Regions from separate parts of the Nocardiopsis mangrovi genome, predicted to be linked through region 1. Evidence: predicted binding sites of a transcription regulator. Region 1 holds the regulator's gene; each other region holds the start of a gene.

Region 1 (5,973 bases):
GCGACATCATCTGCAGTCCGCCGTAGGAGGCGTCGGAGATGCCGACGAACACGCCGGCGGGCGTGCCCGCCAGGCGCGCGGGGACGATGCCGGCGTCGTCCAGCGCCTCGGCGGTGAGCTCCAGGAGCAGGCGGTGCTGCGGGTCGGTCTGCGCCGCCTCCTTCGGCGAGATGCCGAAGTAGTCGGCGTCGAAGGAGGCGATGTCGTCGAGGAAGCCGCCGGCGGAGGTGTAGCTCTTGCCCGGACGCGGCCCTGTCCGGTCGACGAACCGCTCCGGGTCGAACCGGTCGGCCGGCACCTCTCCGACGAGGTCGCGGCCCTCGTCCAACGCCGACCACAGCCCGTCCAGGTCGCCGATGCCGCCGGGGAGCCGGCAGCCCACCCCGACCACCGCCACCGCCCGGTCGCCGAACCTGTTCGCCGCCGCTTCCATGTCAGCCCCACTCCATACGATTACTTTGTGTGATGATGAGGTTACGCACCGACCGCATGGCGCGGACGCGTTTTTCGCGGGTCACGCCTTCGGGTCGGTCATGTCCGCCTCCGGCCGGGCGTGGCGCGGCGGGGGCCGGGACCGGACCGCGCGGGTCCCGCCCGCGTCCCGGAACGCCGTTCCGGGCACGGGGGCGTCCCTGCCGGAGCGACGCGTCCGCCGCCGGGCGCGAACCCCGGTCGCGTCCCGCGGTCGCCTTCGTGGCCTCCGCCTCCGGACGCACTCACGAAGGAAGGGCCGTCTGATGTTCACCGCGTGGAGCGTGCTCGTCCACCGTCTCCGCTGGGCCGTCATCGCCGTCACCCTGGCGGTCGCGGTGCCGGCGGGGATGTGGGGCGCCGGCGTGGCCGGCGAACTCTCCGACGGCGGCCTGAGCCCTTCGGGAACCGAGTCCGCGCAGGTGGCCGACCTGACCGCCCAGCACCTGGCGGGGGTCCGCGACGTCGTCCTGCTCTACCGGGGCGGCGGCGGGTACGGCGACCCCACCTTCGACGACGCCGTTCGGGCCAGCCTGCGGGCGCTGCCCGGCGACGCCGTGCGCACCTCGATGGACCCGTGGAGCGCCGCCGCCGACCGGCGCTCCGCCGAGGCACTGGTGTCGCGCGACCGCGACGCCGTCCTGGTGCCCGTGCGGCTCGACGGCGCCACCGAGGACGAGAAGTCGGCGTCACTGGCGGCCGTCCGCGCCGCCGCCGGCGTCGCCGAACTGGAGGAGGCAGGGGTCGACCTGGCCATCAGCGGCGAGACCACCCTGCGCGCCGAGTTCCGGGAACAGGCGATGCACGACCTGGCGCGCGCCGAGCTCATCGCCTTCCCGCTGCTGCTGGCCGTGCTGGTGTGGGTGTTCGGCAGCGTCACCGCGGCGGTGCTGCCGCTGGCAGTCGGCGCGGTCGCGGTGGCCGGCTCCGTCGCGGGGCTGCGCCTGATCGCGCTGTCCACCGAGGTGTCCACGTTCGCGCTCAACGTGGTCACCATGATCGGACTCGGCCTCGCGGTCGACTACGCGCTGTTCATGGTGAGCCGCTTCCGCGAGGAACTCGGCGCCGGGCGGGCCGTGCCCGCCGCTCTGACCGCCACCCTGCGCACCGCGGGCCGCACCGTCGCGGTCTCGGGGCTCATCATCGGGATCTCCTTCAGCGGGCTCCTCGTCTTCGACCTGGGAGCGCTGCGCTCGATCGGGGTCGGCGGCATCGCCGCCACCTTCCTCGCCATGGCCGCGGCCCTGACGGTGCTGCCGGCGCTGCTGGCGGTCCTCGGCACGGGCGTCGACCGCCTGGCCGTGGGGCGGCGCGGGGGGCGGGCCGCCGCCACGCGGGCCGCCGGCCCCTGGGCGCGGCTGGCGGGTGCGGTCATGGCCCGCCCGGCGCGCTGCCTGACCGCGAGCGCCGCGGTGCTGGCCCTGCTCGGAGCGCCGTTCCTGCACGTGCACTTCAGCACCTCGGGGCCAGAGGTGCTGCCGGAGCACTCGGAGGCGCGCGGGGTCGCCGAATCGCTGGACCGGGACTTCCCGGGGGCCCGGCGGCCGATGGCGACCGTCGTCGTGACCGGCCTGGAGCCCGGGCCGGGCGCCGACACCGCCGTGGCGGACTTCGCCGCCCGGGTCCGCGCGGTCCCGGGCGTGGCGGGGGCCGAACCGCTGGGGCGCGACCGCCACCAGGCGGCCGTCCTCGTCGAGTCCGATGCCGCGCCCAAGTCCGAGGAGGCGCGCGACCTCGTCCTGCGGCTGCGCGCCCTGCCCCCGCCCGACGGCGCCCGCACCCTCGTCGGCGGGGAGACGGCCGAGCTCATCGACACCCTGGCCTCGCTGCGCGCCGACCTGCCCGCGATGGCCGCCGTCGTCGCCGCTGTGACGGTGGTCCTGCTCTTCGCCGCGTTCGGCTCCATCGTGCTGCCCCTCAAGGCGCTGGTGGTCGGGGCGGCGTCGCTGACGGCCTGTTTCGGGGTGGTGGTGTGGGCCGTCCAGGACGGCCACCTCGCCGGGGTCCTGGGCTTCACCACGCCGCCCGGGACCGATCCCGCCGTCATGATCCTCATCGCGGCCATCGCCTTCGGGCTGTCGATGGACTACGAGGTGTTCCTGCTGGGGCGGGTCCGCGAGGAGTGGCTGCGCACGGGGGACGGCACCGCGGCCGTCGCCGCGGGGATGCAGCGCACCTCCGGCCTGATCACGCGGGCGGCGCTCCTGCTCGTGGTCGTCCTCGGCGCCATGGCGACGGCCGACGTGCTGCTGGTCGCCACCGTGGGGATCGGCCTCGTGGCGGCCGTCGTGATCGACGCGACCCTGGTGCGCGCCGTGCTCGTCCCGGCGGCGATGCGGCTCATGGGCGCGGCCAACTGGTGGCTGCCCCGCCCGCTCGCGGCCCTGCACCGCAGGATCGGCGTCGTGGAACCCGCGGCGGGCCCGGAGCATCCCCGCGCCCCCGACGAGGCCGGCCGGACGCCCACGCCGGCGTGAACACCGGGCCCGCGCCGTGCGGCCCGCGGGTCAGGGGCGCACCGCGGAGTCCAGGAACGCGGAGAGGGCCGGGGCCACGTCGGGGGAGAAGGCGCGCTGGGCGTCCAGGACGGCGGCGCCGGGGGCGTCGTCGTAGACGCGGAACACGTGGTCGGCGCCTTCGACGTCGACCCGCTCGGCGTCGAGCAGCCCGGTCATGAGCCGGTCCACGTCGCCGCGGGCGATCTGGGAGTCGGCCGTGCCCCAGAGCACGAGCGTGTCGACATCGCCGGGGAGGTCGCCGGCCAGGTCGACCGGGTCCATGGCGTCGATCCGGTGCAGGAACGGGGCGACGGAGGGGTCGAACAGGCCGCCCAGTTCGGGGACGGGGTCCTGTTCGGGCCGTTCGCCGGACCGGATCAGGGCGATCGCGGCGCGGGTGTCGGAGAGGACCCGCGCGGCATCGGCCGGTTCCAGCGCGCCCGCGCCCTCCTGGAGCCGGATCTGATCGGTGAGCTGCCGGTCGACCGTGTCGAGGTAGCGTCCGCCGGGCGGGGCGGCGAGCACCAGCGCCGCGGGCGGGTGGTCGCGAACGGCCTCCGGGGCGCGCAGGGCGAACAGGGCGCCTTCGCTGTGGCCCAGCACCAGCAGCCGGTCGGGGTCGACCTCCGGCTGGGCGGCGAGCTGGGCGTAGGCGTCGGCCATCTCCTGCTCGAAGACGTCGTAGCCCACGGAGTCGTCCTCGTCCCGTGCGCCCATGCCGGTCTCGCCGCTGCCGAGCTTGTCGTAGCGCAATGAGGCGACGCCGGCGTCCGCGAGCAGGCGGGCGAAGTTCTCGTTGGTGCCGGCGTCGGGGCGCATGGGGTTGTCGCCGTCGCGGTCGGTGGGACCGCTGCCGGAGATGATCAGGGCCGCCGGCACCCGGCCCCGGGCGTCGGGCGGCAGGGCGAACGTCCCGTACACGGTGTCGGGGCCGCTGTCGAAGCTCACGTCCCGCTCCACAGGCGCGGCGCCCGGCGGCTCCGGAGGGCCGGCGGGGTCCTCCTGCCCGGAGCACGCCGAGGCGGCCAGGAGCACGGCGGCGGACAGGGCGGCGGTGCGCACAGCGGCGGAGGCGAAGGGCATGCCCCCTACCGTATTGCCGCCCCTGCCGCCGGGGGACGCGGTGCTCCCGCCGGCCGGGGGGACGCCGTGCGCGGCGCCTCCCCGGCCCGGTCGTACTCCCGCGTCGCGCCGGGGATAACCGTTCGGCGTCGAAACGGGAAAAGGCCCGTGACCTTCAGTGAAGATCACGGGCCCGTGCCAAAGCGTGGCGGAGTCGTTATTCCGGCGCGTGTTAGATCTCAGATGCGCCGGAGAACGGCGACGACCTTGCCCAGAATGGTGGCGTGATCGCCGTTGATCGGCTCGTAGGCGTCGTTGCGCGGCAGCAGCCACACATGGTCGCCGTCGCGTTTGAACGCCTTCACCGTGGCCTCGTCGTCGAGCAGCGCGGCGACGATGTCGCCGTTGTTGGCCTCGGGCTGCTGGCGGACGACGACCAGGTCACCGTCGGTGATGGCGGCGTCGATCATGGAGTCGCCGACAACGTTCAGCATGAACAGCCGGCCCTCGCCGACGAGCTGCTTGGGCAGGGTCAGGACGTCCTCGATGGCCTCCTCGGCGAGGATCGGGCCGCCCGCCGCGATGCGGCCCACGACCGGGACGTCGGTCGCGCGCGAGCCGTCGGCCCGCGGCTCGTCGTCGAGATGGTCCCAGGAGCGCACGGTGGGCTGTCCGGGAATGCGAATTTCGACCGCTCGTGGGCGATTCGGATCGCGGTGAAGATAGCCCTTGCGTTGCAACACCTTCAGTTGGTGCGCGACACTGGAGGGGCTCGACAGGCCCACCGCGTCGCCGATTTCCCGGATGGACGGTGGGTACCCGCGTTGCCGCACGTAACGGTGGATGCAGTTCAGCACACTCTGCTGGCGGGCCGTCAGTTTCGGCGCACCATTGTCCGTACCGGCCGCGGGATCCCCCGCACCTGGAGATTTCGCGGTGGCGGACCGGAGTGCGGCGACGGACGTTCCGCCCGCGTGAGGTTCCTGCGTTCCGTGATTCTCCTCCGGCACGGCCGGCCTCCTCGGCGGTCGGTGTTCTGGGCGTGGGATGTCGAAGCATCGTCAGGATGATCCCCGCGCCCGCGGGGTCGCCCCGTCGACCGTCTGACAGCGGTAGCGGCGCCATCGCCGATACCGCAGTGAAACATGTCCAACGGTAGTGCCTGCGCTGGGCAATATCAAACAAACGTTCGAGCCGGTGATGAAAAAATCGCCGAGATGCGGTAATAGTCGAACGTTGGTTCGAACGAACTGGCGTTCGAAAGTGGGGGTCATGTCCGAACCGTCCGTGCTGCGGCCCCGGGGTCCCGTCCTGTTCGACTGGGCGCAGGAGATTCCCGAGTGGCGCACCGCACCCGTGAAGTTCGCCGCCCGTCCGGCGGTCGCCGGCGCGCACTCGGCCGTCGGCCCGCCCGATCTGCCGGACCTCAACTGCGCCATCGCGCCGGGGATCGTGCCCCCGGTCGTCAGGCGCGGGTGGACCCGCCTGACCCGCCGCGGCCGTGTGGTCCTCGTCTCCACCGCATCCGCCACCGCCACCGGCGTTCTCTCGGTCTTCTTCCTGACAGCCGTCGCGGCCGGGGCATCCGCCTCCGGCGCGCCCGCCGCATCGGCCTTCCTGCCCGCCTCGTCCTCGACCGTCGTCGTCCGCGATGGCGATACGCTGTGGGGGATCGCCGAGCGGGTCCGGCCCGGTGACGATCCCCGCCGGACCGTGCACGAGATCGTGCGGATCAACGAGCTGCCGAGTTCCGAGCTGGAGCCCGGTCAGGAGCTCGTCCTCCCCTGATCCGACGCTGCGCTGAGGCGCGCATTCACGCAGGTCACTCCTGTTCACGCCGGGACCGCGATCCGTCGCGCCCGGCGTGTCGCATGGCCGGGGGCCGGTGGTCTCCGGCGTGCCGGCGGGGCGCCCCCGCGCGACACGCCCGGTCCTGATCCGG
Region 2 (5,973 bases), on a different contig from region 1:
GACCCCGAACATGACGTCCTGGATCGTGGTCAGGCCGCGGATGGCCCCCTGGGCGCGGCTGCCGAGCATCGTCAGCGCGCAGGCGACCAGGATCGCGACGACAAGGACCTGGATGAGCTGGCCGTCGACGAACGCCGAGAAGAACGAGTCGGGCACCAGGTGCAGGATGAACCCGGAGATGCCCTCGGCCTCGGTGGAGGAGGCCTCGCTGATGGTGTCGGCCGCGTCGGCCTCGTCGAAGGACAGGCCCAGGCCCACACCGGGGCGCAGGATGTTGATGGTCACCAGGCCGATGGCCAGGGCGATCAGGGTGGTGGCCGTGAAGTAGACCACCGTCCGCAGCGCCAGGCCGCCGGCCTTGGCGAGGTTGCCGAGGTTGGCGATGCCGACCACGACGGTACAGAAGATCGTCGGCGCGATGACGACCTTGACCAGCTTGATGAACAGGTCGGCCAGCCACTTCATCTGCGACGCCTGCGCCGGGAAGGCGATGCCGACCGCGATACCGAGGGCGATGGCCACCAGGACCCAGAAGTACAGCTGTCGGGTGAAACGCTTGCGCGGTGCTGGTGCGGCGGCGTCGCCGGCGGGCGGGTCGGTGCGTCGGAGAGACGGCACGGAGACCTCCTTCATCACGAATCTGCGGGGGATGTGCGGGGCATCACGTGATGCTCGCCACTGGCCGCTGTAACAGGCAAGCCACGGGGGTGAAACTTCAGATTCACCTGACATTCGGCGCCGGTGGGTGAACGAAGATCACCGCTTGTGATCGTGGTGCCGGAGCCGATCGCGGGCCCGCGGGGCGGCGCCCGGGAGAAGAACGCGGTGCCCTGGTGCCCGCTGCCGCAACCGCAACGGGCACCAGGGCACCGCGGGTCCCCGGCCCGCCGGGGGTCAGGCGCAGGAGCGCCGCTCGCGCAGCAGGACCAGCCCGCCGGCCGATGCCAGCACCACGAGCCCGGTGGCGCCGCTCACCGCGAGCTGCGCCACGCCCCCGGCGGTGAAGTTGGCGGAGACGTTGGCGGCGACGGCGATCACGAGCACGATCCAGAGCAGGGCCTTCACGGGGGTGTCCTTCCAGGGAGCGGTCGGCTTCCGGGGACAACGATGCCGCCCGGGGACCGCCGGAACGATGGGGCCCGTGACCGGATCGGGGGTGGAGCCTGCTCCACCCCCTCGGCCCCCTTTCCGGCCCACCCGGCCGGCGCGGTCGCCGCGCGGGTCCCGCGGCCTGCTGATCTAAGCTGCGGGTGTGAGTGGACACCCGGTCGTGACGCGCCGTGCCGCCCTCCTGGGCGGCCTGGCCGTGCTGGCCGGGTGCAACGGGCAGGCGGTGCCCGACCTGCCCGAGCTGGTGCTGGCCACCGGCCCGCCGGGGGCGGTGTTCCGCGAGATCGGCGCGACGCTGGCCGGCGTCCTCGACCGTGCGCTCCCCGATACCCGCGTGGTCGCGCGCGAGACCGCCGCCTCCGCCGACAACATCCGGCTGCTGCGCGACGGCGAGGCGCAGGTCGGGTTCTCCAGCCTGGACGCCGCAGTGGGCGACAGCGGGCGCCCCCCTGAAGGCATGGGCGCCCTCGGCCGGCTCTACGACAGCTTCCTGCACCTGGTCGTCCCGGCGGATTCGTCCGTGGCGTCCTACGGCGACCTGGAGGGAAAGCGCGTCTCCTTCGGCGCGGACGGCTCGGGCACCGAGTTCATCATGAAGCGGCTGGCGGACCTGACCGGCCTGGACGTGCGCGAGACCCTGCTGGACCAGGCCGAATCGGCCGACGCGCTCACGGCCGGGGAGCTCGACGCGATGTTCTCGCTCACCGGCGTGCCCACCCCGGCCGTCTCCCGCCTCACAGCGGCCCACCAGGGGCGGTTCATCGAGCTGCGCGGCCAGGCCGACCGGCTCGCCGACGCCTACCCGGCCCCCTACATCCCGGCGACGATCCCGGCGACCGCCTATGTCGACGTGCACGCCACCCCGACCGTGGCGGTGCCCAACATCCTGCTCGCCCGTTCCGACCTGCCCGACGAGGTCGCCCGGATCATCACCGAGACCGTGTTCACCCAGTCCGCCGCGATCGCCGCCGACCGGCCCGAGGCCGCCCACATCAACGTCCGCACCGGCATCGCCACCGGCCCCGTCCCCCTCCACCCGGGCGCGCAGCGCTGGTTCCGCGAGCGGAAGTCCTAGGGCGCCCGCTCACTCGGGGAGGGCGGACAGGGCTCCGGGGAGGCGGACCAGGACCTCCAGGCCGTAGCCGTCGGAGTGCGGGCGCGGCAGCCCCGGTCCCAGGCGCAGCTCGCCGCCCGCGGCGTGGACGAGCTCGGCGCAGATCGCCAGGCCCAGGCCCGTCCCCGGCACGTTCTGGTGCTTGGGCGAGCGCCAGAACCGGCGCAGCGCGTCCTCGCGCTCCCCGGCGTCGAGCCCCATGCCGTCGTCGCTGATGTGCAGGTCCACCATCGCGCCCTCCGCCGCCCGCAGCACGACCCGCTCTCCCCCCGACAGCCGGATCGCGTTGCTGACCAGCTCGTCGAGGACGCTGCCCAGGCCACCGGGCGGTTCCAGCAGCCGGATCCCCGCCGGCACCCGCGCCTCGACGGCCACGCCGCGTTCCGCGCCGAGGGCCCGCCACCGCTCCAGCCGGGTGTCGAGCACGAGGTCCAGGTCGACGGGCGCGGCGTCGCTGAAACTCTCCAGCCGCGTGGCGGCCAGCAGGGAGTTCAGCATCCGGTTCATCGCCTTGGCCTCCTCCAGCGCGTCGTCGTGGGCTTCGCGGGCCTCCTCGTCGCGGAGGAAGGGCCTGAGGTTCTCCACCGCCAGGCGCAGGCTGGTGAGCGGGTTGCGCAGCTGGTGGGAGGCGTCGGAGACGAACGCCCGCTGCCGGTGCAGGGCCCGCTCCACGACGTCGACCATGGCGTTGAACGACGTGGCCAGGCGCCGCAGTTCGGGCGGCCCGCCGGCCTCGTCGGCGCGCACGGTGAGGTCGCCGTGGGCGATGCGCGCGGTCGCCTCGTCGAGCTTGCGCACCGGGCGCAGGACCCAGCGCGACACCGGCCAGGTCACGGCGGCCAGGCCGGTCAGCGGCAGCAGGCCCAGCAGCGCCATCCAGCCCCAGCTGGCCAGCACCGCCGTGCGCAGGTGCCCGGTGCCCGACACGGCCACGATCACCCCCTCGACCTCGCTGTCCCGTCCCACCGGTTCGGCGAGGATCAGCGGGCGTTCGTCCCACGGCCACAGCGCGGTCGGGGGTTCGGGGCGGAACCCGGCGAGCGCGTCGTCCACGACGCGCCGGGTCGGAGCGTCCTCCAGGTGGGCGAGGAGTTCCTCCTGGCCGTCGGAGCCGATCACGACCTGGCCGGAGGGGTCGAGCAGCGCCACCGGGAAGCCGTAGAGGTCCTCGTAGCGCTCCAGCTCCATGCGCAGCGCCTCGGTCCGGCCGGTCTCCAGCGCGGTGTCGGCCAGCGACGCGAACCGGCCGATGTCGTTCAGCCGGTCGACGTAGACCTCCCCGGTCTGCTGCTGGGCCACCAGCGTCGCCAGGGGCACGCCCAGCGCGGCCACCAGCACGAACGCCAGAGGGAGCAGGATGACCAGCAGTCGCTGTTGCACGCGCTACTCCGGTCCTGCCCCGACGTGCAGCCGGTAGCCGACCCCGCGTGCGGTGTGGATGCGCAGGTCGCCGCCGAGCTTGCCGCGCAGTGCCGCGATGTGGGTGTCGAGGGTGCGCGAGGACGCCTCCCAGCCGACGCCCCACACCTGGTCCAGGATGACGTCGCGGCCGACGACCGCCGGTGCCCGCTGGGCCAGGAGCGCGAGCAGGTCGAACTCCTTGCGGGTCAGGGACAGCGGGACGCCGTCCAATTCGGCCTCGCGGGAGTTCAGGTCCATGCGCAGCGGGCCGAGCGACAACGGCGGCTCGCTGCGTTCGGCGGCCGACCTCGCCGCCCGGGTGCGGCGCAGCACCGCGTCGATCCGGGCGAGGAGTTCGGCGATCCCGAACGGTTTGACGACGTAGTCGTCGGCGCCGGCGCGCAGCCCCCGGACGCGCTCGCGCTCCTCGGCCCGGGCGGTCACGGCGATGATCGCGGTCTCGGAGCGCTCGCGCAGCCGCCGCAGCAGGTCGATGCCGTCGGCATCGGGCAGACCGAGGTCGAGCAGCACGATGTCGGCGGCCGGCGCGCGAAGGGCGTCGGCCGCCGAATTCACCCGGGTGACGTCGAAGGACGCGTTCCGCAGCGCGGTGACCAGACCCCGTGCGACCCGGTCGTCGTCTTCGACAACGAGAATGCGCATCGTCGGACATGGTAGAACGCGCCTGGTCGCGCCGCCCCCACCCCGGGCCGCCGACGCGGGCGCGCGGCTCGTGGCGGGGGCGGAGGGGACCCGGGTGCCACGGGCTCCCGGACGGCACCCGGCCGCCGCGGCCGCACGGCCGGGCCCCTCCCTCGCGGCAGAGGGCCCGCGGTCACGGCGGCACGGGGGTCAGCCCCACAGGCGGCGCATGGTCCAGTGCTCGGTGGCGGTGTCGAGCGTGATGTCGGCGATGCTGGGCCGGCCCTGGTCGGACTCCGCCGCCACTCGCACGAGCCGGATGTCGGTGCCGGCGGCACCGGCGCCGGGCCCGCCGGGGACGCCGTTCGCGGTGTTCCAGGTGCCGATGATCCTGCGGACGCGGTACATCCGCCCGCGCCAGGCGAAGAAAGCGGGGTGGCCGCCGTTGGTGGATCTGACGTCGATCCGTTCGTTGTAGAGACTCACCCGGACATACTATCGAACACAGGTTCGAATGATGCTCGGACCCCGGGTGTCCCGGCATCCGACACCCTAGATCTTCGGGCGTGCCCGGCGTGGCGGGACTCTGCGGCGTCTTCCGGGTTCGAGTGCCATGACCTGCGATGACGGCCGGGAGAACGGTGGGTGCCGGAGTCGCGTCGGCGTGTCGCGCCCGGCCGCCGCCCCCATCGCGGTCCGCCCGCCGCAGCGACGGGCGCGGCGCGGCGGGGAAATCCGACCGACCGATCGGTATGCCTATCCTGGTGGGGGTCGCGCGACACGGGGACGGTGGGGCGGCGTGGACGCAGGAACGGGGGCTCCGGCGGCCGACGGAGAACGCGTGCCGGTGCCCGGCCGGCTGCTGGCCGCGGCCACCCGGCTCTTCGCCGAGCAGGGCTTCGAGCGCACCTCGGTGCAGGAACTGGTCGACGCCGCCGGCGTCACCAAGGGCGCGATGTACCACTACTTCTCGTCCAAGGACGACCTCCTCTACGCGATCTACCAGCGGCTGCTGTCGCTCCAGATGCACCGGCTCACCGAGTTCGCCGCAGCGCCCGGCCCCATCGCCGACCGGGTGCGGGCCGCGGCCGCCGATCTCGTCCACACCACGGTGGACAACCTCGACGACGCGGTGATCTTCTTCCGTTCCATGCACATGCTCTCCGCCGACCGCCGGTCCGCGGTCCGCAAGGAGCGCCGCCAGTACCACGAGCTCTTCCGGGGGATGATCGAACAGGGGCGGCGCGAGGGCGTCTTCCGCTCCGATATCCCGGCCGACATCGTCGCCACCCAGTACTTCGGCGCGGTCCACCACCTCGGCCGCTGGTACCGCCGCGGCGGCGAGCTGAGCGGCGCGGCGCTCGGTGAGCACTTCGCCGGCCTCCTCATGGCCGGGCTGCGCCCGGCCTGAGGCGCGGCCTGCGCGTGCCGGGACCGTACGCGGCCGACTGCGGCGGAGTCCCGTCCACAGCCTGTGGACGACGGGGCCGGTGGAAACGGGGACGGTGCCGGGCGGCCGGCCTTCGGCGGTGCGCGTCCGCGCCTCGCCGTGCGTCAGTGATCGTGACGATCCGTAGCCGGTCGTGCGCAGGGGGATCGCCGGTGGCCCGTGGCACCGCAGGGGCGGCCGGAGAGCGGGTCCGGCCCCGCGCCCGCGGCCCGGCCGGTGAACCGGGCGGTGCGGAGGCGACGAGGAGGCGGGGAGG
Region 3 (5,973 bases), 140 kb from region 1:
GCCCCGCTCAGACGAGCAGCAGCAGCTTCCCGGTGGTGCGGCGCGACGCCAGGTCCTCGTGGGCGCGCGCCGCGTCGGCCAGCGGGTAGCGGCCGCCGATCCGCACGTCCAGCCCGCCCGAGGCCACGAGCCCGAGGACGTCGGAGGCGCGCTCCAGCAGCTCCGCGCGGTCGGCGATGTAGTGGGTCAGCATCGGGCGGGTCAGGTACACCGATCCCGCGCTGTTCAGCCGCTGCGGGTCCACCGGCGCGACCTTGCCGCTGGACTGGCCGAACAGGGCGAGGGTGCCGCGGAGGCGCAGGCTGTCCAGGCTGGCGTCGAACGTCGCGGCGCCCACGCCGTCGTAGACCGCGGCGGCGCCGGTGCCGCCGGTCAGCGCGCGCACGGCCGCGGCGATGTCGGGGCCCTCGGGGTCGTTCCCGGATCCGTAGCGGATGACCTCGTCGGCGCCCGCCTCGCGCGCCAGCTCCTCCTTGGCCGCGGTCGAGACCGTGCCGATGACGTGCGCCCCGCGCGCCTTGGCGAGCTGCACCAGTAGCAGGCCCGTTCCGCCGGCCGCCGCGTGCACCACGACCGTGTCGCCCGACTGCACCGGGTAGGTGGAGTGCGTCAGGTAATGCGCGGTGAGGCCCTGGAGCAGCACGGCCGCCGCCTGCTCGGTGGTCACGCCGTCGGGCACCGGGACGGTCCTGTCGGCGGGCACCACCGCGCGCTCGGCGTAGGCGCCGGGGACCATGACCCAGGCGACGCGGTCGCCGATGGCGACGCCGGTCACGCCCTCGCCCACCGCGGCCACGGTGCCGGCGGCCTCCACACCGGGGGTGAACGGCGTGGGCACCGGATAGGCGCCGCTGCGCTGGTAGACGTCGATGAAGTTGACGCCGGCCGCTTCGACGGCGACGGCCACCTCGCCGGGGCCGGGTCTGGGGGCGTCGGCCTCGGCCTCCCGCATGACCTCGGGGCCGCCCTGCTCCTCGATGACGATGGCGCGCATGTGGAACCTCTCCGTCGGCAACTGGTGATCGGCGCGGCCCGGGGACCCGCCGCCGACCAGCCTAGGAGTCGTCGGATCGCCCCGATGCCGGGGGCTCGCCGTCGGGGGAGGGGAGTTCGGCGAGCCGGAAGTTGTCGAAGGCGACCTCGGTGTTGTCGCCGCCTCCGGCCCCCCGCTTGGCCACGACGCCGACCATGCGCGGCTGGGAGTCCTCGGCGTCGTCGGGCAGCAACCGGTCGTCGACGCCCTCGAGGACGTGGCGGCCGTTGACCCACATGTTGATGGTCATGGTGTTGGCGGGGCGGTCGACCTCGCAGGTCATGGTGACGGTGTTGACCGCGGGGTCCTCATCCCCATCGCCGGTCGCGGCGAACCCGGGGACGGAGTCGGCACGGGCCACCTCGGACCCGCCGCCCTCGCCTCCGACCCGCCTGATCTGGGCGCCCTCGCCGTCGATGCGGACGAGCCCTTCGTACATGGTCGCCTCGCCCTCGTCGTCGTCCTCCTGCCGGAAGCAGCGGACGCCGAACTCCCCGTAGGGCTGTCCGGAGCGCACCCGGGCGTCGGCACTCACCAGGACGTTCTCCGGGATCCGGCCTTCGTCTTCCAACGGGGCCCATTCGCCGCGGCTGGGCTGACTGGAGTCGCTCTGCACGATGAGGAGGAGCTGCTGGTCGTCGTAGCCGCCGCCCGAGGTGGTGTCGCTGGGGTCGTATTCGCTCCGGTTGCCCCACTCCCCGGCGTCGGCGAAGTCGTCCTGGAAGACGGTGGTGCCCTCGGGCGGCCCGCCGCCGAAGAGCCGCACCGCGCCGATCGCCGCGACGACGATCAGCACGACCGCGCCCGCGCCGGCCCCGATCGCGGTGGTGCGGCGCCGCGGGGACGGCGGGGAGCCGTTCCCGGGCGCGCTCGGACCGCCCGGTCCGCCGGGGCCGTGCGGGCCGGACGGCGCCCCCGGGCCCGCGTGCGCCGGGCCGTGGGGCGGTCCGCCGTGGAAGGGCACCTGTCCGGCGGTGGGCGGGTAGGGGGGCAGCGGCCCGGGCGGTCCGTAGGGGCCGGGCTGCGGCGGGCCGTACGCGGTCTGCGGTCCGGAGGGGACCGGGCCCGCGTACGCGGTCTGCGGTCCCGAGGGCACCTGGCCCGCCGCCGACGGGTAGCCGCCCGACGGCGGCATCGGGGCCTGCCCCGCCATGGGCCGTGTGGGCGGCACCTGCCCGCCGGTCGGTGGCGGAGGCGGGGCGGCGGGCACGGCGGAGTCGGAGTCGGCGGAGGGGATGACCGGGGTGGCGTCGGGGTCGGCGGCGCCCGCGCCCGCCGCCCCTGCGGCGAGGGCGGCGGCCCCCGCGGCATCGGAGGGGCGGGCGGTGGACGGCGGGGTCCACGACCGCACGACGGACTGGTCGACGGCGGAGTCGGCGGGGTCGTCCTGGCCCACGAGCCGGTTCAGCAGCTGCTGGGCGGTGGGGCGTCCGGCGGGGTCCTTGTCCAGCGCCCGGCGGACGAGCGGCTCCAGGCCGGGGTCGAGGCCGTCGAGGTCGGGCGGTGCCGCGCTGATGCGGTGCAGGACGGCGGGCACCGAAGGGGCGTCGAAGGGGGCCTTGCCGGTGCCGGCGTAGGCGACCAGGCAGCCCCAGGAGAAGACGTCGGACGCGGGGGTGACGTCGTTGCCGAGGACGAGCTCGGGGGCGAGGTAGGCGGGGGTCCCCATGAGCTGGCTGGATCGGGTGACGGCGGTGTCGTCGTCCAGCGCTCGGGCGATCCCGAAGTCGATCACCTTGGGACCCACGGCCGACAGCAGGACGTTCGCGGGCTTGAGGTCGCGGTGGACGACGCCCACCCGGTGGATCGCGACCAGGGCGGCGGCCACGCCCATGGCGAGGCTGTCGAGCGTGCCGCCGAACATCGGGCCGTCGGTGGCGATGGCCTCGGAGAGGTTGGGCCCCGGCACGTACTCCGACACGATGAACAGCGGATCGCCGTCGAGCCGCGCGTCGAGGACCCCCGCCGTGGAGAAGCGCGCGACCCTGCGCGCCGAGGCGACCTCGCGGGCGAACCGGCGGCGGAAGTCGTCGTCGTCGCTCAGATCGGGGTGGATCAGCTTGACGGCGACGTGGCGGTCCGAGGGGTCGCGGGCCAGGTACACGGTGCCCATTCCACCGCGGCCCAGGCGTCCCTCGATCCGGTAGTCGCCGAGCTCGCGGGGGTCGCCGGTCCGGAGGGGCTTGGCGCGCTCGTGCCCGTTTGGCGTCACAGTGCTGGCTTCCTTTGCGGGGTCGCGTGATTCGCGCCTCATGGCGTATGGGGGGCTGCGGCGCGGGGTGGTGCGGGGCCGCCGGGGGACGCCACGTGAGGGAGGGTCGCCACGATTCTAGACAGGTGCGCTGACGCCGCGCTTCCGGCCGGATGCGGACTGGGCTAGGATGGGAACGCTTGTTCGAATCCGGTGCCCGCCCTTCCCCGCGGGTCCCCGGTCGGCGCATGCGCGCCGACCGGCGATGATGAGGGAGGGGCCCGTAGGTGGGGCGCATCTTCGGCGTGCAGATCACGGTGGCCGAGCAGGACGGCCGCCCCGTGCGCTTCACCTGGCAGGGGCGCATCTATGCGGTCCGCCGGATCATCGACCACTGGGTCACGCTGCGCGCCGACTGGGCGCCCCACGCCGAGGACCGCCTGCCCCAGCGCACGTACTGGCGGGTCGAGGCCGGCTCCCAGGAGGTGTCGCGGGGCGTCTACGAACTCCGGCACGATTCGCTCACCGGTTCCTGGACCCTGGCGAGGGTCTGGGACTGAGCCTCAGGCGCGCCGCCGCTCCACCGCCTCGACCAGCCGGGCCTCGGCGTCGGCGCCGGGTCGCACGCCGGGCAGGCGCAGCAGGTAGGCGGCGCCCAGGAGCCACCACAGCCCGATGATCCCCCATTCGTAGGGCCACGCGAGCGCCGCCGGCATCCCCGGCAGGTACAGCACGCCCAGGCCGATGCTCGCCACCACCGCGAGCGCCCCGATCACGCCGCCGGCCGGGGTGCGGAACGGGCGCACCATGCCGGGCTCGCGGCGGCGCAGCACCAGGAACGACAGCGCGACCATCAGGTAGGCGACCACGATGTTGATGCCCCCGGCGTTGACCAGCCAGACGAGCATGGGCTGGCCGAAGAGCGGGGCGAGGACCGACAGCCCTCCGATGAACAGCAGCGCGTTGCCCGGCGTGCGGAACCGGGGGTGCAGGCGGCCGAACCAGGCCGGGATCATCCGCGACACGGCCATGGCGTACAGGAGCCGGCTGGCCCCGATGAGGAACGCGTTCCAGCTGGTCACGATCCCCGCGATGCCGCCGAGGACGAGCAACTGGCCCATGGCCCGGCTGCCCCACAGCTCGGTCATGGAGTCGGCGGAGGCGAGCTCGGACTCCGCGAGTGCCCCGGGGGCCAGCCCCGAGGACACGGTGAGCATGATGAGGATGTACCAGGCGGCGGCGCAGGCCACCGACACCACGAGGATCCGGCCCACCTGCCGGTAGGGGATCTTCACCTCGCTCGCCGATTGCGGGATCACGTCGAAGCCGACGAACAGGAACGGCACCGCGACCAGCACCGTCACGATCCCCGGGATGCCGCCGGTGAACAGCGGGCGCATGTCCTCCGTGGAGCCGCCGGTCAGCGAGCCGAGCAGCAGCAGCGCGCCCGAGGCCAGGAGGAACAGCACGGCGACGGTCTGGAAGACGCTCGCGGGCCGGATCCCGATGTAGTTGAGCGCGGTGATCGCGATCGCGGAGACGATCCCCACCGCGGCCCAGCTCGCGTGGACCTCGTAGCCCGCCACGGTCCACAGGTGGCCGACCTGCATATCGGGCGCCAGGTAGAGCACGGTCTGCGGCAGGGCCACGGCCTCGAAGGCCACCACGGAGATGTAGCCGAGGACCATCGCCCAGGACGCCACGAAGGCGCCGCGCGACCCCAGGGCGCGCAGCGCGTAGTGGTGCTCGCCGCCGGCGTGGGGCATGGCGGCGACCAGTTCGGCGTAGGTGAGGCCGACCAGCGCCACGATCACGCCGCCGATCACGAAGGCCAGGGCCGACCCCAGGCTGCCGGCGGCGTTGATGAACTCGCCGGTGAGGACGACCCAGCCGAATCCGATCATGGCGCCGAACGCCAGGGCGAGGATGTCCCACCGGCCGAGGACCCGGATGAACCCCTGGTCCTGCTGCGGGTCCTGCGTACTCGAACTCACCGGCGCCTCCACATGGGGGTGTGCGGATGTGCAGGGCTTCAGCGTGCCGTGAAGATCACCGAAAGGGAATCCCCGCGTTCATCCCGAAACGCGGTTGATCGCGAATATTTACGACCCGGCGACGGGGACGGCCCGGAATCATCGCGGCGGCGCGGAGGTTGGTTCCGGACACGGCGCCCGCCCGCCCCGGCCGCCGCGCCCCGTCCCCGTTCCCGTTCCCGTTCCCGGAGACCGTCCTCCGGATGAGGAGTCCCGCATGGTGCAGCTCTCGGTGCTCGACCACGTCCTGATGCCGCCGGGGGTCGGCGCGCACGAGGCGCTGAACGAGGCCGTGGAGTCGGCGGTGCTGGCCGAGTCGCTGGGCTACGAGCGGATCTGGTTCTCCGAGCACCACAACGCGGCCGGGCTCGCCTGCACGGCGCCGGAGCTGATCATCGCCCGCGCGGCGGCGGCCACCGGCGCCATCCGGGTGGGGGCCGGCGGCATCATGCTGCCCAACCACGCCCCGCTGAAGGTCGCCGAGCTCTTCAACACGCTGGAGGCGATGTACCCGGGCCGCATCGACCTGGGGCTGGGCCGCGCTCCCGGTACCGACGGGCGCACCGCCACGGCGCTGCGCGGCTCCCGCGAGGCCGTCGTGGACGTCGACTTCGCCGCCATGGCCGCCGACCTCTTCGGGTTCCTCGACGGCGACCTGCCCGACGACCACCCCTTCGCGCGGGTCCGGGCCGACCCTGCCGTCCCGGCGCCGCCCC

The links. The regulator LexA, encoded in region 1, represses DNA repair genes until DNA is damaged. The targets are predictions, from matches to a motif close to TCGAACANNTGTTCGA.
Region 2: a site for LexA is predicted at 4,766-4,781, ahead of ACFO4E_RS27695 (DUF6504 family protein). Genes of this name have one in related genera too.
Region 3: a site for LexA is predicted at 3,417-3,432, ahead of ACFO4E_RS05470 (DUF6504 family protein). Genes of this name have one in related genera too.

Annotation. Positions count from the first base shown of each region.
Region 1 is NZ_JBHSFQ010000003.1:220,825-226,797, reverse strand. Features, by position in the region: gene ACFO4E_RS04915 (SDR family NAD(P)-dependent oxidoreductase) at 1-433, opposite strand, end outside; gene ACFO4E_RS04910 (MMPL family transporter) at 738-2,948, shown strand; gene ACFO4E_RS04905 (alpha/beta hydrolase family protein) at 2,979-4,052, opposite strand; gene lexA (transcriptional repressor LexA) at 4,271-5,041, opposite strand; gene ACFO4E_RS04895 (LysM peptidoglycan-binding domain-containing protein) at 5,304-5,819, shown strand.
Region 2 is NZ_JBHSFQ010000043.1:5,736-11,708, reverse strand. Features, by position in the region: gene dctA (C4-dicarboxylate transporter DctA) at 1-618, opposite strand, end outside; gene ACFO4E_RS27715 (hypothetical protein) at 895-1,065, opposite strand; gene ACFO4E_RS27710 (TAXI family TRAP transporter solute-binding subunit) at 1,253-2,185, shown strand; gene ACFO4E_RS27705 (sensor histidine kinase) at 2,195-3,604, opposite strand; gene ACFO4E_RS27700 (response regulator transcription factor) at 3,608-4,288, opposite strand; gene ACFO4E_RS27695 (DUF6504 family protein) at 4,478-4,753, opposite strand; gene ACFO4E_RS27690 (TetR/AcrR family transcriptional regulator) at 5,067-5,678, shown strand.
Region 3 is NZ_JBHSFQ010000003.1:356,429-362,401, reverse strand. Features, by position in the region: gene ACFO4E_RS05480 (quinone oxidoreductase family protein) at 8-994, opposite strand; gene ACFO4E_RS05475 (serine/threonine-protein kinase) at 1,056-3,245, opposite strand; gene ACFO4E_RS05470 (DUF6504 family protein) at 3,512-3,784, shown strand; gene ACFO4E_RS05465 (APC family permease) at 3,788-5,218, opposite strand; gene ACFO4E_RS05460 (MsnO8 family LLM class oxidoreductase) at 5,475-5,973, shown strand, end outside.